DNA from 3 places in the Staphylococcus sp. MZ3 genome. Region 1 is predicted to be linked to each of the others. Evidence: predicted binding sites of a transcription regulator. Region 1 holds the regulator's gene; each other region holds the start of a gene.

Region 1 (7,724 bases):
TATGTCCCAGCCTGTATTTTTTATAAAAAAGATAAATAAATCAACGGAAAACGCTTTCAAATTTCATATAATATGCTATACTAATTCCATAAAGTATAACACATAAAAATCAAGGGGTGCTTTTAATGTCAACGAATATTGCAATTAATGGTATGGGTAGAATTGGAAGAATGGTATTACGTATTGCATTACAAAATAAAAATTTAAATGTAGTAGCGATAAATGCTAGTTATCCACCCGAAACAATTGCACATTTAATCAATTACGATACAACACATGGAAAATATAATCTAAAAGTTGAACCGATTGAAAATGGATTGCAAGTTGGTGATCATAAAATTAAATTGGTTGCTGATCGCAATCCTGAAAACTTGCCATGGAAAGAATTAGATATCGATATTGCTATAGATGCAACTGGTAAATTTAATCATGGTGATAAAGCCATCGCACATATTAAAGCAGGTGCCAAAAAAGTATTGTTAACTGGTCCTTCAAAAGGTGGACATGTTCAAATGGTAGTTAAAGGCGTAAATGATAACCAATTAGATATAGAAGCATTTGACATTTTTAGTAATGCTTCATGTACTACTAATTGCATTGGTCCAGTTGCAAAAGTTTTAAATAATCAGTTTGGAATAGTTAATGGTTTAATGACTACTGTTCACGCTATTACAAATGACCAAAAAAATATTGATAATCCACATAAAGATTTAAGACGTGCACGTTCATGTAATGAAAGCATTATTCCTACTTCTACTGGTGCGGCGAAAGCTTTAAAAGAAGTATTACCAGAATTAGAAGGTAAATTACACGGCATGGCATTACGTGTACCAACAAAGAATGTATCGCTCGTTGATTTAGTTGTTGATTTAGAAAAAGAAGTAACTGCAGAAGAAGTAAACCAAGCTTTTGAAAATGCAGGTTTAGAAGGTATCATAGAAGTCGAACATCAACCACTAGTGTCTGTTGATTTTAATACTAATCCAAATTCAGCTATTATTGATGCAAAATCAACAATGGTCATGTCAGGGAATAAAGTAAAAGTTATTGCTTGGTATGATAATGAATGGGGTTATTCAAATAGAGTTGTAGATGTTGCTGAGCAAATTGGAGCACTTTTGACATCAAAAGAAACTGTAAGTGCAAGTTAATACAATTAATTTATAGCCTAACTCTGACTTCGGAGTTAGGTTTTTTATTTTTTAATACAATAATATTGTCATGCAAATTACTTAATAAGTAACGATATAATGTTTTTTATTGTTTCATTATTTGGTTAAATGAATTAAATTGAGGGATTCTTTTTTCATCTCTAGATTTATAGTATAATTAGGCATAATCAAAATAAAGAGGGTGATGTAATGAAATGCCCGAAATGTAATTCTACACAATCTAAAGTTGTAGATTCAAGGCATGCCGATGAATTAAATGCCATTCGAAGACGAAGAGAATGTGAAAATTGTGGAACACGTTTCACTACATTTGAACATATCGAAGTTAGTCAGCTTATAGTTGTGAAAAAAGATGGCACAAGAGAGCAGTTTTCAAGAGAAAAAATACTTAATGGACTTGTGCGTTCTTGTGAGAAACGACCAGTTAGATATCAACAACTTGAAGACATAACAAACAAGGTTGAATGGCAATTACGAGATGAAGGTCATACGGAAGTGTCTTCACGAGATATAGGTGAACACGTTATGAACTTGTTAATGCATGTTGATCAAGTTTCATATGTTAGATTTGCATCAGTCTATAAAGAATTTAAAGATGTTGATCAATTGTTAGCATCGATGCAAGGGATTTTAAGCGAAAACAAACGGAGTGATGCTTAAATGGGACGACAAGCCTTCGAATTCGGCTTAAGACCAAAGGATCAATTCAAAGTTATGCAACACTTTGATTTAAATACGAATCATTTAGAGGTATTGAATCGACTGTATACACCGCTAATTGGAACGCAAGCAGTGGGTTTATATCATTTTATGACTCAATTCGTTAAAGAAAGTCATAATGAAACATTGATTCTTTCTCATTATATTTTTATGAATGAACTTAAAATTAATTTACTAGAGTTTAGACAACAAATGGACTTACTTGAAGCGATTGGATTGTTAAAGGCGTTTGTCAAACATGATGAACAAGAAACACAATTTGTTTACCAATTAATTCAACCGCCTTCAGCACATTTATTTTTTAATGATCCAATGTTGTCAATCTTTTTATATAGTGAAGTCGAGCATCGTCGATTTCATGAGTTGAAGAAATACTTTGAGTATCAACAAATTGATTTGAGTGAATTTAAACAGGTAACAAGACAATTTACTGATGTTTTTAAAGTGCCGTCTACAAAAATAGATATCGATACAAGTGATATTCCGATTAATGAACCGTACCAAGGTATCGATTTATCAAATGAATCTTTTGACTTTGAAATGTTGAGACAAATGTTAGGTAAACATTTTATTAGTCAAGACATTGTTACCAAAGATGCAAAGCGTTTAATTACACAACTCGCGACTTTATATGGTTTAACAGCAGATGGCATGAAGCATGTTATTTTAAATTCAATTACAAGTGGACAACAGTTATCCTTTGAAGAAATGCGTAAACAAGCACGCTCGTATTACTTAATGGAACACGAAAATCAAATGCCTAAATTACAGGTGAAATCTCCTGCTACATCATCTTCGACGGGCAAATCTTCAGAAGTGAATCCAAAGCCACAAAGTGATGAATGGTTTGAGTTACTTGAACAAACGAGTCCAATTGATATGTTAGCTTCTTGGTCTGAATCAGAACCAACTATATCGCAAAAGACAATGGTTGAAGAATTAATTGAACGTGAAAAAATGTCTTTTGGCGTCATTAATATTTTGTTGCAATTTGTCATGTTAAAAGAAGATATGAAACTTCCTAAAGCGTATATTTTGGAAATAGCATCAAATTGGAAGAAAAAAGGTATTAAGACAGCTAAAGAAGCATATAATTACGCTAAAAAAGTTAATCAACCTAAAAATGAGGGTTCTAGCGGAAATTACCAAAAGCGTGGTTCATACTATGGGCAGCGTAATCGTATTTCAAAAGAAAAAACACCTAAATGGTTAGAAAATAGAGATAAAGCTAGTGAAGAAGATTCGGCTAAAGATAATAGCGTAGATGATCAACAATTAGAGCAAGATCGACAAGCATTTCTAGATAAATTATCTAAAAAATGGGAGGAGGACAGTCAATAATGAAGCAATTTAAAAGTATAATTAACACGTCGCAGGACTTTGAAAAAAGAATAGAAAAGATAAAAAAAGAAGTAATCAATGACCCAGATGTTAAGCAATTTTTGGAAGCGCATCGAGCTGAATTAACGAATGCTATGATTGATGAAGACTTAAATGTGTTACAAGAGTATAAAGATCAACAAAAACATTATGACGGTCATAAATTTGCTGATTGTCCAAATTTCGTAAAGGGGCATGTGCCTGAGTTATATGTTGATAATAACCGAATTAAAATACGCTATTTACAATGCCCATGTAAAATCAAGTACGACGAAGAACGCTTTGAAGCTGAGCTAATTACATCTCATCATATGCAACGAGATACTTTAAATGCCAAATTGAAAGATATTTATATGAATCATCGAGACCGTCTTGATGTAGCTATGGCAGCAGATGATATTTGTACAGCAATAACTAATGGGGAACAAGTGAAAGGCCTTTACCTTTATGGTCCATTTGGGACAGGTAAATCTTTTATTCTAGGTGCAATTGCGAATCAGCTCAAATCTAAGAAGGTACGTTCGACAATTATTTATTTACCGGAATTTATTAGAACATTAAAAGGTGGCTTTAAAGATGGTTCTTTTGAAAAGAAATTACATCGCGTAAGAGAAGCAAACATTTTAATGCTTGATGATATTGGGGCTGAAGAAGTGACTCCATGGGTGAGAGATGAGGTAATTGGACCTTTGCTACACTATCGAATGGTTCATGAATTACCAACATTCTTTAGTTCTAATTTTGACTATAGTGAATTGGAACATCATTTAGCGATGACTCGTGATGGTGAAGAGAAGACTAAAGCAGCACGTATTATTGAACGTGTCAAATCTTTGTCAACACCATACTTTTTATCAGGAGAAAATTTCAGAAACAATTGAATTTTAAAATGATTGGTGTATAATGAATACAAATCTAAATCGTTTAAATGATTGAAGACAAGATGATCTAATCAATATTACACAGAAAGCCATTGTTTGATGAGAATATGGTTAATAAATTAGATGATTACTACTTCATTTATGGTATTTGTAATGAATACCCGGATCAAGACCGTTATCTTAAGCAGAGATATTTAATACATAAATTGTATTAGATAACTAGGGTGGTACCACGACGATCTCGTCCCTTGTATAGGGGCGGGATTTTTTGTTTTTTTCAGACATAAATGTTTGTTGGTGTCATATATTCCCTGTTTATTGTTAATAGGTTTAATGTTAAAACGATGATTGTTGTTCAATTTTTTAACGAGGTCAGATAAAAGTATTTATAAAGCAAATAGGAGGGTTTAACATGGAACAAATTAATATTCAATTTCCAGATGGTAATAAAAAGGCGTTTGATAAAGGTATTACTACTGAAGATATAGCACAATCAATTAGTCCTGGATTACGTAAAAAAGCTGTTGCCGGCAAATTTAACGGGCAACTTGTAGATTTAACTAAACCGCTTGAAACTGATGGATCAATTGAAATTGTGACACCAGGTAGTGAAGAAGCGTTAGAGGTATTACGTCATTCTACTGCACATTTAATGGCACACGCAATTAAAAGGTTATATGGTAATGTTAAATTTGGTGTAGGTCCTGTAATAGAAGGTGGATTCTACTATGACTTCGACATTGACCAAAACATCTCATCTGATGACTTTGAACAAATTGAAAAAACAATGAAACAAATCGTTAACGAAAATATGAAAATCGAACGAAAAGTGGTTTCACGAGATGAAGCGAAAGAGTTATTCAGCAATGATGAATACAAATTAGAATTAATCGACGCGATTCCTGAAGATGAAAATGTAACATTATATAGTCAAGGTGATTTTACTGATTTATGTCGTGGAGTTCACGTTCCATCAACAGCTAAAATTAAAGAGTTTAAACTATTATCTACAGCAGGTGCATACTGGCGTGGAGATAGTAACAACAAAATGTTACAACGTATATACGGTACTGCTTTCTTTGATAAAAAAGAATTAAAAGCACATTTACAAATGTTAGAAGAGCGTAAAGAACGTGATCATCGTAAAATTGGTAAAGAGTTAGAATTATTCACAAATAGCCAATTAGTTGGTGCTGGTTTGCCATTATGGTTACCTAACGGTGCAACAATTAGACGTGAAATTGAACGTTACATTGTTGATAAAGAGGTGAGCATGGGTTATGACCACGTTTATACACCAGTACTTGCTAATGTTGATTTATACAAAACATCTGGTCACTGGGATCACTATCAAGAAGATATGTTCCCACCAATGCAGTTAGATGAAACTGAATCTATGGTATTACGTCCAATGAACTGTCCACATCATATGATGATTTATGCGAATAAACCACATTCATATCGTGAATTACCTATCCGTATCGCTGAGCTAGGAACGATGCATAGATATGAAGCAAGTGGTGCTGTATCAGGATTACAACGTGTTCGTGGTATGACTTTAAATGATTCACATATCTTTGTTCGACCTGATCAAATTAAAGAAGAATTCAAACGCGTTGTAAACATGATTATTGATGTGTATAAAGACTTTGGTTTCGAGGATTATAGCTTTAGATTAAGTTATAGAGACCCTGAAGATAAAGAAAAGTACTTTGATGATGATGACATGTGGAATAAAGCTGAAAATATGCTTAAAGAGGCAGCGGATGAGCTTGGCTTATCGTACGAAGAAGCGATTGGTGAAGCGGCATTCTATGGTCCGAAACTAGATGTTCAAGTTAAAACAGCGATGGGTAAAGAAGAGACATTATCAACAGCACAACTTGATTTCTTATTACCAGAACGTTTTGATTTAACTTATATTGGTCAAGATGGTGAACATCATCGTCCAGTTGTTATTCATCGTGGTGTTGTATCAACAATGGAACGATTTGTAGCATTTTTAACTGAAGAAACTAAAGGTGCATTCCCGACTTGGTTAGCGCCAAAACAAGTTCAAATCATTCCAGTTAACGTTGATTTACATTATGATTATGCGCGCCAATTGCAAGATGAATTGAAATCTCAAGGTGTTCGTGTAAGTATTGATGACCGTAATGAAAAAATGGGTTATAAAATTAGAGAAGCTCAAATGCAAAAAATACCTTATCAAATCGTAGTTGGGGATAAGGAAGTTGAAAATAATCAAGTGAATGTGCGTCAATATGGATCGCAAGACCAAGAAACAGTTGAAAAAGATGAATTTATCTGGAATCTAGTTGATGAAATTCGTTTGAAAAAACATAGATAGACAGTTGTCGCAATAAAATGCTTTAAAACTTTTATTGCGTATCAAGTTTTACAGGGTTGATTATGCGTGATGAATCCTGTATATTACAAGTTAGTTAAAATATTAAATTGAGTTAGAGGTTGCATGTTTAATTAGTAACTTGTCAGAAGTATTTATGGTACATAAGTTGAACAAGTGAAAGGTAAAGATGCCGAAATAGATATAAACCATAAATTATATCTATTGGGACAGTTTTCGAATAGGAACTGTACTGTCACAGAATGTGATGTGCTACCTTATATAGATAATTGCCAAAGTGGTTGCATATCTTAAAGGTATGTAGCCACTTTTTTACTTTTAATATCACTATGTTCTGTAAAAAAAGGGTATGAAAGTGAATAAAGGTTATTTATTTCTTGGCCTCTAAAACATGGAAAGGGAGCTTATATGTCAAAAGTTCAAAATGAAAGTAACAATGTTGTCAAAAGGGGACTTAAAGATCGTCATATTTCTATGATTGCGATTGGGGGTTGTATTGGTACAGGTTTATTTGTAACTTCTGGTGGAGCAATTCATGATGCAGGTGCTTTGGGTGCATTAATAGGATACGCAATTATCGGAATAATGGTATTTTTCTTAATGACGTCACTTGGCGAAATGGCTACGTATTTGCCAGTATCAGGTTCATTTAGTACATATGCTACAAGATTTGTTGATCCATCTTTAGGGTTTGCGCTTGGTTGGAACTATTGGTTTAACTGGGTAGTAACTGTAGCAGCAGATATTACGATTGCAGCACAAGTCATTCAATATTGGACACCATTGCAAGGCATACCCGCTTGGGCATGGAGTGCGTTGTTCTTAGTTATAATTTTTAGTCTGAATTCGTTATCAGTTCGCGTCTATGGTGAAAGTGAATACTGGTTGGCATTGATAAAAGTGGTTACAGTTATTGTTTTCATTGCAATTGGTTTATTAACGATTGTCGGAATCATGGGTGGTCATGTTGTAGGATTCGAAATATTTAATAAAGGTGAAGGTCCTATTCTTGGTGGCAACTTAGGAGGAAGTTTGTTATCAATTCTAGGTGTATTCTTAATCGCTGGTTTCTCATTCCAAGGTACTGAGTTAATTGGTATTACGGCTGGTGAATCAGAAAATCCTGAACGTGCTGTGCCGAAAGCAATTAAACAAGTATTCTGGAGAATTTTATTATTTTACATTTTAGCCATTTTTGTTATC
Region 2 (7,724 bases), 930 kb from region 1:
AAAATTTCAGCGTGAAATTGACATCAATGTCGAAGCAGTAAAAGATGCTCAAGCTATTATCAATCCATTACTTGAAAGCAGTGATTTAACTGAAGCTGAAACACAAGAGGCACAAAAAATTAAAGCTCAGCTTGATCATACACATGTTTATTACGAATGGTTAGAACAGTTAACCGAAGCGATTGAAAGCGGTGAAATTTTCAAATATTTCCCAATTCCAGAACAGCCTTCTGATTCTGAAAATTAAAATTGACTCAAACAACGACAATGATGATTATGCATGATAAAAACAATGCAATAGGTCCACGAAATAAACGGTAATTTCTATCTCAATAAATAGAAATTACCGTTTTTGTTTTATTTGACAATCAATTATGGAGGTATTTTCTAGGGCTTTCTTAGATTCGTTACATTGCTTCGCCAATTTATTTCAATTAGCTATTCTCGCCCTCACGTACTCTATCAATAATATTTTGTATTTGTTCACGTTTTTCATATTCATTTTCTACAAAATAAACTAACGGTTCATCTTTGATAGTAACCCAAGGTACAAGTACATCAAAATCTAATTCTTTAACCATCTCTAAACTTTGAATAGATTTTTCTCTATCACTTGAACCTAATATAACTGTACGCCATCTCTTCCCTTCAAAACATATAAAATCTCCAGTAAATAAGTAACGGTGATGACCATCATCCCATAAAAATAGTGTCGTCCCTGGTGTATGTCCAGGCGCGGGAATAACTTCTAAATCCTTATCCAACATTACACGATTACTAAATTGTTTTTTGAACAGAAATCTTATGTTTCAGTGCAGCCACATCATTTTCATGTATAAAGTAAGGGGCTTCAACTTGATTAGAACCTCCTATAGATTCATGATCATGATTCATCAATACTTTTGAAACACCACCTAATGATGCAATGTTTTGTTGGGAGTCACCTAAGTGTCCGGAATGATAGATAACAATATTACCTGTTTCACGTTTTAAAATAAAAGATTTAAATAGAAATCGATTATCAAAAGGCAGTTCCGAAGTAGGTGTCGCATATAAGTTTTTTGTGATGGATTCTAAACTGTCATGTAATTTGGACTGTTTATTTTTAAATTGATTAGTCATTTTATTTCATCCTTCGATTAATTTGAATTGTACATACGCAGTACCCTTTATTTAATTTAATAATCAATGAGAGTCTTTCAAACTTCGATTTAGAATATGCTTCATACAATAAATAAGTACTTGGAGCACTAAAAAATTAAATCTTTTAGTACAACATTAATGAAAACCTAAAAGTTCATCCTACAATGCTACTAAAAAAAGGGGAATGGAACAGAAATGATATTTTCACAAAATTCATTTCGTCGTCCCAGACCCGCTTTGAATTATAAATTATCGTCTTGTTCTTCTTCTGATACTTGAACGATTCGCAATGAACGACGTTCAACTTCTTTTAATTTTTCAGCACGCGTTTCAAGTTTAATTCTATCGCGCCCTAAAATGATTAAAAATGATATCATCATGAAAATAAAAATAACAATTAATGGCACACTTGCCAGTATTGAAGCAGTTTTCAATACTTCTAATGCACGTTCGCCACCAACTAGCATCAATGAAAATGGCAATAAGCACAATGCAAATGCCCAGAATAAACGATTGGCACGTAATGGTTCGCCTACCACTTTTTTCTGAGATGCTGCCGCTAAAATATATGAACCCGAATCAAATGTTGTTGCTAAGAATAAGAAAGCAGATACTAAGAATAGTACAATCATCAATGATGGGAATGGTAAATGATGCACCACTTCAATAATGGTTGCCTCTGTACCATGTGTATTTAAATATTGTGTTACATTAAACTGTCCAGAAATTTGTAAATACACAGCATAGTTACCAAAAATACCAAAGAATAATACGCATCCAAGCGTTCCATAAATAATTGTTCCTAGCACGACTTCTTTAAGGCGTCGACCTTTTGAAATTCTAGCGATAAATAAACCGATAAATGGCGCATATACTAACCACCATGACCAGTAGAATATTGTCCAGTCTTGTGGGAAATTCGTTTCTTTTCGACCTTTAATACCACCGAATGGTTCTAACCATGTTGCCATATGGAAGAAATCTCTCAACATATTTCCGAACCCTGTCACTGTCGTTTCCATAATAAAAACAGTCGGTCCAATAATAAATATAAAGGCTAAAAGTACAAATGATAGCCAAACGTTGATATCACTTAACTTTTGAATACCTTTTTTCAATCCTGTATATGAACTAATGGCAAAGATAACCGTGATTGTTAATAAAATGGCCGAACGTAAAATCATATTTTTACCATCTAAACCAGTTAATCTTTCTATGCCTGCAGAAATTAATGGCACACCTAACGCTAGTGATGTTGCCGCACCACCTAGCAATCCAAAGATAAATAAGATATCTACAACTTTACCTACAAATTTATCTGTTTGACCTTTTAAAATCGGACGACAAGCTTGACTAATTTTATACACCGGTTGTTTTTTAACAAATACTAAATAACCAATTGGTAATGCTGGTAAAACGTAAATAGCCCAAGCAATTGGCCCCCAGTGGAACATACCATATTGCGTCGCATATTGGAGTGCTTCATCACTCATACTTTTCGCGCCATTTGGTGGAACTTGATAGTAAAAAGCCCATTCAATAACGCCCCAGTATAAAATATCAGAGCCTATGCCTGCACAAAACAGCATTGCCGCCCATGTAAATGTATTAAATTCTGGTTTATCACTTGCTTTACCAAGTGTGACATTACCATATTTACCAAATGCGATATACATTACAAAGCAAAAAATCGCCAGCCCCATAAATAAATATATCGAACCAATTGAATCAGAAATGGCACTATTAATACCAGTGATGATATCTTCACTTGCTTTTGGAAAAGCCATCATAGGTATAACTGCAAAAAGAAGTACAGCTACTGTCCCTATAAAGGTCGTCCAGTCCATAACTTTCTCTTTTTTCAATTGTGCTCCCCCTAATTATTAATTTTATGAATCCTGTTTCGATTTATCTCAAAATGTAATAATTATATTGATTCACAAAATTGACAATAACTAACATTTAATAATAATGCAAATTTCATACAATTTGAAACTTGGCAATTATTGAATATTTATATAATTTTTCCCGTAATAAACAAAACCTTAATAGCGCTAAAACAATAGTGTTAAGTTATGATTTAACGAATTTAACAAATTTTACTAGGACGGCATTTAAGAATATTTATACGTTATTAACGAATATTTATTTATTGTAAAACGCTACCAAAAAGTTAGACTTCCTTCCCACTAAAATACCACTTTTCTCTTTCAACTTTTTTAAAAAACGGATATGCAACTTTTAGTATTGGTATCAAAATGATTGTTAGGTCATATTCTATCAATATATTTTTCTAAAGAATTGCTTTTATTAACTTTCAATTATGTACCTAACCTAAAAAGAAGCCAAGGCAACGAATGTTACCTTGACTTCTAATACATATTCAACTAACTATATATTCAATCATACGCGCATGCGAGAGTGATTGTTGTACATCTATAATGCGTTGATTTAAAGAACCTTTATATGGTAAATCAGGTTTGAATAAGTGTTGTATAAATAGACCATCTACTAAAACGTCAATGTATGATAATAACTCTCGACGTTCTGCACAATCATTTGCTAAATATTCATATAAAAATCCAGTCCATACCCAAATTGTCTTTTTATTTCCAAAACGTGCTCGAAATGCTTTGACAAGATTTAATGTAATATCCAAATTACAAAATGGTTCGCCACCTAATAGACTTAGCCCAGATATATAATCATGATCGCAATCATCTAATATTTCTGCTAATATTTCATCAGTGTATTTCTCGCCATATCTGAACTTTTGTGAGGCTTTGTTATAACATCCAACACAATTAAATGGACATCCTGATACATAAACACTGCATCTTACTCCTTCACCGTCAACAAAGCTATTTGATTCTATTTTAGCAATATAACCTTGTCCTTGTTTAATGTCTAAAAGTGTCATTCTTTAGGCGCTTTCATATGTTTTACTCGTGCGCAAATTTCTTTATGACGGCCTTTAATTACTGGACGTTGAACTGGATTGCCTAAGTAACCACATGTTCGTTTAACGACATCAACTGTTTTAGGATTATCATTGCCACAGTTCGGGCATTTAAATCCTTTTTCAGTTGCTTCAAAATCTCCATCGTAATCACATTCATAACAATGATCAATCGGAATATTTGTACCTAAGTAACCAACTTTGTCATAAGAGTAGTCCCATACCGCTTCTAGTGCTTTCAAATTGTGTTGCAATTTCGGATACTCACAATAGTGAATGAAACCACCACTCGCATAATAAGGATAATCTTTTTCAAAATCTAACTTTTCAAAAGGTGTAACATCTTTACGTACATCATAATGGAAAGAGTTTTGGTAATATCCTTTATCTGTAATGTCTTTAATATCTCCAAATCTCTCTTGGTCTAAACGACAAAAACGATCCGTTAGCGATTCACTCGGCGTACTGTAAATACTGAACCAAATGTCATATAGTTCTGTCCATTTCGTTTGATAACGTTTCATTTCTTTAAGAATTTCAAGCGTAAATGCTTTTGCTTCTTGAGATGTTTCCCAGTCTGGACCATAGAAAACAGTAGCTGTTTCATACAACCCTATATAGCCCATTGAAATCGTTGCACGTTTATTTTTAAATAACTCAGCAACATCATCTGTTTCTTTTAATTTATAGTTAAAAGCGCCACTTTTATATAAAATTGGTGCGTTATTCGGTACAGCATCTTTCAAACGATTTATACGATAAAGTAATGCATCATGTAACACATCGATACGTTCATAAAAGATTTCCCAGAATTTCGTCATATTACCGGCAGATTCTAATGCCATTCTAGGTAAATTAAGTGTAACAACACCAAGATTACAACGACCATTATTTTCAAAATGACCTTCCGCATCTTTCCAACTTGGTAAAAATGAACGACAACCCATTGGCGCTTTGAAATCACCTAATATTTCTACGAGTTTGTCATAATTTAAAATATCTGGATACATACGTTTCGTTGAACACTTTAATGCTAGTTGTTTAATGTCATAGTTCGGATCTTGCGGACTAAAGTTGGTTCCTTTTTTAATTGAAAATACAAGTTTCGGGAAAATCGCTGTCGTGCGGTCTTTTCCTAAGCCTTTGATACGAGTATTTAAGATAGCTTGTTGAATTTTGCGACTTAAATGATCTGTACCTAAGCCGAATCCTAATGTTACAAAAGGTGTCTGTCCATTAGATGTATATAAGGTATTAATTTCATATTCTAAACTTTCAATCGCATCATTGATGTCTTTAGTGACTTGTTGATCAACATAACGATCAATTTCAGATTCTTTGACAAATTGCTTTGCGATATTCCTATGTTCTTCTTCATTATGTCGTGCATATGTACTAAGTAATTCGTCAACGCGGTCAACCGTACAGCCACCATATTGACTGCTAGAAACATTGGCTATAATTTGTACAAGCTGCGCTGATGCAGTTTGTATTGATTTTGGTGAAGTTACATTCGCGTTGCCTATTTCAAATCCATTATGTAGCATATTTTTAGCATCTATTAAACAACAGTTTGTTAACGGTTGGAATGGATGATAATCTAAGTCGTGAAAATGTATGTCCCCTCTTTGATGTGCATCTGCAACGTGCTTTGGTAATAAATGATTTAATGCGTAAGATTTAGAAACGATACCTGCTGTTAAATCTCTCATTGTTGAAAATGTATCACTATCTTTGTTAGCATTTTCGTTAACAATAGCAGGATCTTTAGAAATCAAACCCGTTAATGCTTCTTCGATTTGATTCATTTTACCCCTTCTTCCTATATATTGTGTCTACTCATTACGTTATACCACTATATATAGTATTTTCAAATTTTTATTAGTCTGTTAACTAAAACGTCACAAAGTTATTAACATTTAGTGAAATTCATATTTCTACACAATTATTTCATTAATTTTTAAAATTGTTTAAAGATTCGTCCGTCATTTCGACATGTTTATGCAACTATTATTTCATTTTGCACCGGGACTATAGTTTCTATTTTTCATACTTAAATCGTCACAATGCCCATCAACATTGCAATTACTAACATAACGATGGCGAATCCCCAAATCCAAAAGAATGCATACTTAATATACGTGCCCATGTTTGCCTCTGCTAAACCAATTGCCAACCATAAGGCTGGTGAAAACGGACTGACAAATGTACCTATAATATTCCCTATAACCATTGAATAAGCTGTTGATACAGACGGTACACCAAATTGCCCTGCTGTTTGTTCGACAATCGGTAACACAGCAAAATAATAAGCGTCTGTGCTAGTTAGTAAATCTAATGGTACGCCAAGTAAACCTACAATAATATGCAAGTATGGTCCTACTTCTGCAGGAATCACTTTGATTAAATTCGTCGCAATCGCTTTAAGCATACCGGTTTCATTTAGTACACCTAAAAACATACCTGCTGCAATAATCACTGCAGCCATCATTAATGCATTCGGCGCATGCGCTCTTAATCGCTCCATTTGTTCATCCACTGATTTAAAATTAATAACAAGCGCCAATGAGACACCTATCATGAATGCAAATTCAGGTGGCGCAATATTTATTAACATCGCTAGAATAACAGCTAAAGTTAAAGCTGTATTCACCCATTTTATCCATGGTTTTGTTCGTGCACGTCCTTTTACAGGAAACCTTACATCTTGATCTCGTTCATATACTTCAACTAATTTATGTACATCTATATCTTGTGTTTGCGGTAATTCATTTCTCTCTATTGCTTTTTTGATACGTTTTTGTTCTTTAAATCCAAGATATACCGCAAACAACATAACAAGAATGAATCCTATTATTTGAATAGGAATTAATCCATACCATAATTCATTGACACTTTTGGCTTTTAACACTGCAGCTACACGTGCCATTGGACCTCCCCAAGGTACCATGTTCATAATCGCCGCACTTAATGCTAATAGTAAAATCAATAAATATTTATTCATATTTAACGCTTTATATAAAGGTAATAATGCAGGAATAGAAAGCAAAAATGTTACCGCACCGGCCCCATCTAATTGGGCTATTGTGCCAATTAAAGCTGTCATTGCACAGACAATGACGACATTGCCTCGTGTCATTAATATTAAGCGTTTGACAAGCGGCTTGAATAAACCACTATCGTTCATGATACCAAAGAAAATAATGGCAAAGATAAACATAATAACAACGTTGATGACTTGATCTAACCCTTTAGCAAAAAATCCAACCAAATCTGTCACACTATATCCTAAAATCATTGCCCCTAAGCAAGGTATGATTGTCATACCTACAACTGGATTTATCTTTTTGGCAATGAGTAAACCTACAATTGAAATAATAATAATGAGCCCCATTACTGTTAACCACATATTATCACTATTCATATTATTTTCTCCCTCCACTTTTAATACAATTTACATAATCCCCCTCTTTAACTTAAATATTATAATTAATATAATTTTTTATATTTAAGTTATCTCATTTTATCAAAAAAATCTTTTTTGCGTAACTATCAATAGTGAAGTTTGATTTTCCTACTTGATAACATGGCATGACTAATCCTTGTATATCCTGTCCTGTAT
Region 3 (7,724 bases), 980 kb from region 1:
GAATTAACATAAAGGATCGTTGAGATACCTTGGTCAATATGCGTTTGAATTGTCGCAATTAAATCGATTAATTTCATCTGATCAGTATTGAATGCTGATTTGTAGTACCACATTGTTTGTGGTGATAAGAATGGCATAGGGTAAAATGTTTCCGCATTACCATAAGTACGACGTTCAATTTGGTCAACGATTGGCATTACAGAACTTGTTGCATTTTGAACATAAGAAATACTTTGTGTTGGAGCAATTGCTAATCTATATGCATGATATAAACCATATTGTTCAACATCTTGTTGTAGTTTCTTCCAATCCTCAGAAGTAGGAATAGCCATACCATCGAATAATTCACGTACTTTTTCGAATTGAGGTTCAAATTCTTGAGTTGTATAGAACTCGAAATATTTGCCATTAGCATAATCAGACTTTTCAAAGTCTTGATATTTGATACCACGCTCTTTAGCGATTTCCATTGAACGTTCGATTGAGTAGAAATTCATCATCATAAAGAAGATATTTGCAAAATCTTTTGCTTCTTCTGACTCATAACCAATTTTATTTTTTGCTAGGTAACCGTGTAAATTCATGACACCAAGACCAACTGAATGTAATTCACTGTTAGCTTTTCTAACTCCTGGTGCATTTTGAATATTTGCTACATCACTCACAACAGTTAATGCGTCCATACCAGAGTGAACTGAATCTCTGAATTTTCCGCTTTCCATTACATTAACAATATTTAATGAGCCCAAGTTACAAGAAATATCACGTTTAATTTCGTCTTCAATACCATAGTCATTAATAATTGAAGTTTCTTGTAATTGGAAAATTTCAGTACATAAGTTACTCATTTTAATTTGTCCAATGTTTGAATTCGGATGCACTCTGTTAGCATTATCTTTAAACATTAAATATGGATAACCTGATTGTAATTGTGTTTGCGCAATTAAATTCAACATTTCACGCGCATTCTTTTTCTTTTTCTCAACATTTGGGTTTGCAACCATGTCATCATAATATTTTTCTAAATCGATATCGTCTAATGTCACACCATATTCTTCTTTAACTGTATGAGGTGCAAACATATAAAAGTCCTTACCTTCTTTAGCTAAATCGAAGAATTTAGATGGAACAATTAAACCAGTTGATATTGTAGATAAACGTAAATCTTCATCCGCATTTACTTTTTTAGTATCTAAAAATTCTTCTACATCATAATGGAAGATATTTAAGTACACAGCACCAGCACCAGGGCGTTGACCAAGTTGATCTGCATAGCTAAAGCCACCTTCAAGTGACTTAGCAATAGGTAAAACGCCTTTCGCTACGCCTTTAATTCCTTTAATTGCTTCACCACGTGCACGCAATTTAGATAAGTTAATTGCAACGCCGCCCCCAATTTTACTTAATTGTTTTGCAGTTGAATCAATAAAGTTAATTGAATTTAAGCTGTCATCCACTTCTAATAAGAAACATGACACTAGCTCACCACGACGCGCACGGCCTGCGTTTAAAAATGTTGGTGTCGCTGGTTGATATCTTTGTTCAACCATAGCAGAAATAAATTGTTTAGCTTGTGCTTTATTACCATTTGCTAGGTATAAAGCAACAATGGCAACGTGTTGATTATAGTCTTCTAAGTATTGACTTTTATCATTTGTTTTCAAAGCGTAATCTTTGAAAAATTTACTAGCTGACATATAACTTGCAAAATTAAACGGGATTGATTTTGCATAATCAGTGATTTCAATTAGATCCGCTTCACTATAAATATCAAACACATTGAAATAAAAATCGTTGTCTACTAAATAACGTAAACGCTCGATTTCAGTGTCGAAGAAGATTGTTTTGTCTTTTACTTCTTCTAAATAAGCTACTAAAGCTTCTTGGTCTTTTTCTAAACTAAAGAATCCATCTTCTCTTCGTTTAGTGACCTCATTATTTAATTCAATATGATTGTACTTTTTCTCTTCCATGGTTTTCATTAAAATTACCCACCTTGTTCTTAAATTCAATAACGTCTTTGTTTTTTCCATGTAACTCAAACTTCATTAATAAAGGGACATTATACTCTTCTGATATCGTGCGACCCGCTTTTGCGAAATTTAGTCCCCAATTTCGATTACCGCTAGCTGCCACACCTCTGATGTATTGATGATTAACTTCTAAAAAAGATTGAACGGGTTCTGGTACTTCTCCAAATCCAATAGTGCCAGTAACGATAATAAACGGTTCATGAACTGGTTCCATACAATTTTCTGCTGTAATCTCAAGCGTATTTTCAAGTTCTGTTCTCTTAATAAAACGACGGACATTTCCAGTAAATGAAAAATATATTATTTTCATTGGATCACCTTCTTTCTTCAACCCTTTTAAATAAAGTAGTCATTACAATTAAAAAATGCTTTAACAACATGGTTACTATGGTTATCTCAGCATTGTATTAACTATAATGAAGCTACTTATTTTCTCAAATGTAAACCAATTGCATAGATTTATATTTGAGAAAATAGTAGCTTATATGGGTTGAATGTATAAAAATCACTATATGTAGTGTTTACGTCATTGGATATCTTCCATTTGTTCAGTACATTTTCTAAAAATATGACTATTAATTGATAATAACTATTAAATTTCTGTGTTAAATTACTTTTAAATGTAATTTCTTCATAAATAAAGCATTTGCATACAAAACACAAGATATTGTGTCTTTTTCGTTTCACCAACACTATATTATGTGTTTCATTATACATAAGACACACTATGATTTAAAGTGCCATTTTCTAATCGAATGTTCGTAAAACGTTCCAACTAGGCACCAATACTAAATTAGAAAAACTTGAACAAATTTAAAAAAATTTTTTAGTAGATATCACTTGATTTTTTTAAATCTGTGTCAATCTCAATTGTATCAACAGAAATCAAGAAAAAGCTTATTAGCTTGATACTGAATTGATATTTGTTTTATGTAATAACACAAACATTCATAAAAGTGTAATGCCCTATTATTCCGACAAATAAACACAGAACGTTTGTTCGGTACAATCTATTATAGTCTTTTTATAGTAAATTTCAACTATTTATGCACAACATGTTGTTTTATGCTAATATAAATACGTTAATTTTATATAAAAGAGGCGATAAAATTGAATCCTAAAGTAAAAGGTATCATTGCCATTTTAATTTCGGCTATTGGTTTCAGTTTTATGTCAGTGTTTTTCAGACTTGCAGGTGACCTTCCTGTTTTTCAAAAATCATTAGCACGAAACTTAGTAGCAATGTTTATTCCATTATTTTATATATATAAATACCATCAGCCAATGTTTGGCAGACTTTCAAGTCAACCCTTATTAATAACACGATCAACACTTGGACTTATTGGTGTATTGTTAAATATTTATGCCATTGATCATATGGTACTTAGTGATGCCGATTCATTAATGAAACTCAATCCTTTCTGGACGATTTTATTAAGCATTGTTTTCTTACATGAAAAGGTAAGGAAGTATCAAATAACAGCAATGATAATTGCTATTTTAGGTATGCTTTTAATAGTGAAACCTGAATTTTCATCATCTATGATTCCATCATTAGCTGGCTTATTCTCAGGTATTTTTGCAGCAGCAGCATATACATGTGTTCGAGCACTTAGTACAAGAGAAGCACCATATACTATAGTATTTTACTTCTCCTTATTTTCTGTCATCGTTTTAATACCTTTCACTGCATATACTTATGAACCAATGAGTCAGATGCAAATACTTTATCTATTAGGGGCTGGCTTAGCTGCCGCTGTGGGTCAAATTGGTGTTACATTAGCATATAGTTTTGCAGCCGCAAAAGATATTTCTATTTTCGCGTATGCATCTATAATTTTCACAGCAATACTTGGATTTATTCTATTCGGAGAATCTCCAGATTTCTATGCAACATTAGGTTACGTCGTTATTATCGGTGCAAGTTATTACATGTTTGAAAAAGCACGCCGAGACGCCAAAATAATAAAAAAATAAATTTAAAGGAGCGCTTTATATGGCACATGGCCGTCAACAAGATGAATTACAAGATATAACTTTATTAGGAAATCAAGACAATACTTACAATTTTGACTATCGTCCTGATGTATTAGAATCGTTTGATAATAAGCATCAAGGTCGTGACTATTTCGTAAAATTCAACTGTCCAGAATTTACATCATTATGTCCGATTACTGGGCAACCAGATTTTGCAACTATCTATATTTCATATATTCCAAATGTTAAAATGGTTGAATCAAAATCTTTGAAATTATACTTATTTAGTTTCAGAAATCACGGTGATTTCCACGAAGATTGTATGAATATTATTATGAATGATTTGATAGAGCTTATGGACCCACATTATATTGAAGTCTGGGGCAAGTTCACACCACGTGGTGGAATTTCTATTGATCCTTATACAAACTATGGACGTCCAAATTCTAAATATGAAAAAATGGCTGAGCATCGTTTGATGAATCATGATTTATATCCCGAAAAAATAGATAATCGTTAAATGTATCATTTAATAAACACACCAATAAGTTGATTTTCCTAACTTATTGGTGTGTTTTTCATTTAGCATACATAATAGGTTACATTAAAATAACATTTTATACCAAAGTACACCAAAAGAATATTAGTACACGAATTAAACAACATTTTTATAGAAACCTATTGCACTTTAACGTCAATAAGTATATTTTTATATTATCTCTAATTAATTGTGCGCGCTTAATAACAGAATATTCTCAATATTTTTATTTTTTTGTGATTTGTTGGAATATTTAGTTGATAAGGCACAATCAAATTTACTTAAACTATTGTATTAGGGGAAGAAAGGATGGGATGTATACATGACACAACAAAACTCCCATGGAAATCAAATTCAAGACATACCTCAAACAGGATTTTTCGGGCATCCTCGAGGACTAGGCGTACTCTTCTTTGTAGAGTTCTGGGAAAGGTTTAGTTATTATGGCATGCGTGCCCTACTCATTTTCTACATGTACTTTGCCGTAACAGATAATGGCCTTGGAATTGATAAAACAACAGCTATGTCAATTATGTCAGTTTATGGTTCATTAATCTATATGACATCAATACCAGGCGGATGGATTGCTGACAGAATTACAGGCACTAGAGGCGCTACTTTATTAGGTGCAGTCTTTATTATTATCGGACATATTTGTTTAAGCTTACCATTTGCATTAATCGGCTTATTCACATCAATGTTCTTCATCATTATTGGTTCAGGTTTAATGAAGCCAAACATTTCAAATATCGTTGGCCGTTTATATCCTGAAAATGATAGACGTATGGATGCAGGTTTTGTTATTTTCTATATGTCAGTTAATATGGGTGCATTATTATCACCTATTATTTTGCAACACTTTGTTAATGTTAAAAACTTCCACGGCGGATTCTTGATTGCAGCAGTTGGTATGGCATTAGGTTTAGTATGGTATGTACTTTTCAACCGCAAAAACTTAGGTAGCGTTGGTATGAAACCTACTAACCCATTGACACCAGCTGAAAAGAAAAAGTATGGTCTTATTATCGGAAGTGTTGTTTTAGCAATTGTATTAATTATCGTTATTGGTGCATTAACTAACTCATTATCATTTAACTTAGTTAGTAATACTGTTTTAGTATTAGGTATTGCATTACCAATCATTTACTTCACTTTAATTATTAGAAGTAAAGATGTCACTGATACTGAACGTTCTCGTGTTAAAGCATTTATTCCATTATTTATTCTTGGAATGGTGTTCTGGGCTATTCAAGAACAAGGGTCTAATGTATTAAACATATATGGAATTGAACATTCAGATATGAAATTAAACTTATTTGGTTGGAAAACAAACTTTGGTGAAGCGATCTTCCAATCAATTAACCCATTATTTATTTTATTACTAGCTCCAATTATTTCACTTTTATGGCAAAAGCTTGGAACTAAACAACCTAGCCTGCCAGTAAAATTTGCAATTGGTACGTTCTTAGCAGGTGCGTCATACATACTAATTGGTATTGTAGGTTATGCATCAGGTTCATCAAACTTTTCAGTTAACTGGGTTATTTTATCGTACATTATTTGTGTTATCGGTGAGCTATGCTTATCACCAACGGGTAATAGTGCTGCTGTTAAGTTAGCACCTAAAGCATTTAATGCCCAAATGATGAGTATTTGGTACTTAACTAACGCTTCTGCACAAGCAATCAATGGTACTTTAGTTAAGTTAATAGAACCACTAGGTCAAACAAATTACTTTATTTTCCTAGGTGTTGTTGCAATTATTGTTACAACAATTGTATTAGCATTCTCACCTTTAATCATCAAAGCGATGAAAGGTATACGTTAATATTGTTGGCCTAATTCAAAAAACAGTAAGTCATTTAAATGGCTTACTGTTTTTTTATAGGTTTCTATTAATTAAATTCAAGATATCAGTATAAATAAAAGCTTAATATGCTCGTTATAGACAGCTATAACTATTTTTTCTCGTCCCACTCTATAGACATCAATGTCAGTTATTACCATTTTCTCTATTTAAAAACATATTTTTGGTATTAACAATTAAAAGTGGGTATATATATTTAATGAACCAATTTTTAGAAAGTAGGCTAAACTATGGAAAATAAATATACACATGGTGTCCTCTTTTACCATGAACATAGTGGATTAAAAAATATTAATCAAGGTATTGGGGAAGTTACAACAGCATTAAGTTCAATTTGTAAGCATCTTTCTATTCAATTGAGTGAAAACGAAGGTGACATTATTAAATATTGCCAAGAAATCAAAACTAAAAACTATGCAAAAGATGTAGATATATTATTTATTCTTGGCGGTGATGGCACGGTTAACGAACTTATAAACGGTGTTATGGCACATAATCTTCAACTCCCTATTGGCATTTTACCAGGCGGTACTTTTAATGATTTTACAAAAACGCTAAATATAGCACCTAATCATAAACAAGCTAGTGAACAAATGATTTCTGCACAAGTTGGTACATACGATGTAATTAAAATAAATAATCAATATGCACTCAACTTTGTTGGCTTAGGTCTCATTGTTCAAAACGCTGAAAACGTACAAGATGGTTCAAAAGATATATTTGGTAAATTGAGTTATATTGGATCAACTGTCAAAACACTGCTAAATCCAACACAATTTAATTATCAATTATCAATAGATGATAAGACATATTCTGGCGAAACGACCATGATACTAACAGCAAATGGTCCATTCATTGGTGGTAGTCGTATACCATTGACTGATTTGTCTCCTCAAGATGGTGAACTGAACACTTTCATTTTTAATGAACAAAGTTTCAGTATTTTAAATGATATTTTTAAAAAGCGTGATAGCATGAATTGGAATGAAATTACTCAAGGTATTGAGCATATACCTGGTAAAAAGATTTCACTTACAACAGATCCAGCAATGAAAGTTGATATTGATGGCGAAATTTCATTAGAAACACCTATTGATATTGAGGTTATACCAAATGCCATTCAGTTACTTACTGTCAATGATTTGTAAGCATCCGGAATGATCTTGACCCGATATTATATTAGGTTTGGAGTGTAATCATAAGATTCAACGCACCTTATATTCGTTTTTATTAGCTTTAAGCTATTACCCTGTTTCAAAAACAGACATATAATTTTGGCGCATGCCACTAAAATGATTGATGTTGTATT

The links. The regulator NrdR, encoded in region 1, represses ribonucleotide reductase genes. The targets are predictions, from matches to a motif close to AACACNATATATNGTGTT.
Region 2: a site for NrdR is predicted at 5,954-5,971, ahead of nrdD (anaerobic ribonucleoside-triphosphate reductase). Genes of this name have one in related genera too.
Region 3: a site for NrdR is predicted at 2,538-2,555, ahead of nrdI (class Ib ribonucleoside-diphosphate reductase assembly flavoprotein NrdI). Genes of this name have one in related genera too.

What each region holds. Positions count from the first base shown of each region.
Region 1 covers NZ_CP076026.1:1,748,954-1,756,677, reverse strand. Annotated here, with positions in the region: gene gap (type I glyceraldehyde-3-phosphate dehydrogenase) at 126-1,151, shown strand; gene nrdR (transcriptional regulator NrdR) at 1,362-1,832, shown strand; gene dnaB (replicative helicase loading/DNA remodeling protein DnaB) at 1,833-3,233, shown strand; gene dnaI (primosomal protein DnaI) at 3,233-4,153, shown strand; gene KI230_RS08460 (hypothetical protein) at 4,246-4,368, shown strand; gene thrS (threonine--tRNA ligase) at 4,566-6,503, shown strand; lysine riboswitch at 6,609-6,784, shown strand; gene KI230_RS08450 (amino acid permease) at 6,930-7,724, shown strand, end outside.
Region 2 covers NZ_CP076026.1:2,675,597-2,683,320, forward strand. Annotated here, with positions in the region: gene cudC (choline uptake/conversion transcriptional regulator CudC) at 1-247, shown strand, start outside; partial or broken gene KI230_RS13185 (MBL fold metallo-hydrolase) at 435-1,122, opposite strand; gene KI230_RS13190 (BCCT family transporter) at 1,386-3,008, opposite strand; gene KI230_RS13195 (hypothetical protein) at 3,140-3,301, shown strand; gene KI230_RS13200 (hypothetical protein) at 3,317-3,427, opposite strand; gene nrdG (anaerobic ribonucleoside-triphosphate reductase activating protein) at 3,527-4,063, opposite strand; gene nrdD (anaerobic ribonucleoside-triphosphate reductase) at 4,060-5,910, opposite strand; gene KI230_RS13215 (CitMHS family transporter) at 6,156-7,526, opposite strand.
Region 3 covers NZ_CP076026.1:766,229-773,952, reverse strand. Annotated here, with positions in the region: gene nrdE (class 1b ribonucleoside-diphosphate reductase subunit alpha) at 1-1,982, opposite strand, end outside; gene nrdI (class Ib ribonucleoside-diphosphate reductase assembly flavoprotein NrdI) at 1,945-2,343, opposite strand; gene KI230_RS03610 (DMT family transporter) at 3,144-4,010, shown strand; gene queF (preQ(1) synthase) at 4,030-4,530, shown strand; gene KI230_RS13740 (hypothetical protein) at 4,560-4,805, shown strand; gene KI230_RS03600 (peptide MFS transporter) at 4,871-6,376, shown strand; gene KI230_RS03595 (hypothetical protein) at 6,454-6,555, opposite strand; gene KI230_RS03590 (diacylglycerol/lipid kinase family protein) at 6,646-7,563, shown strand.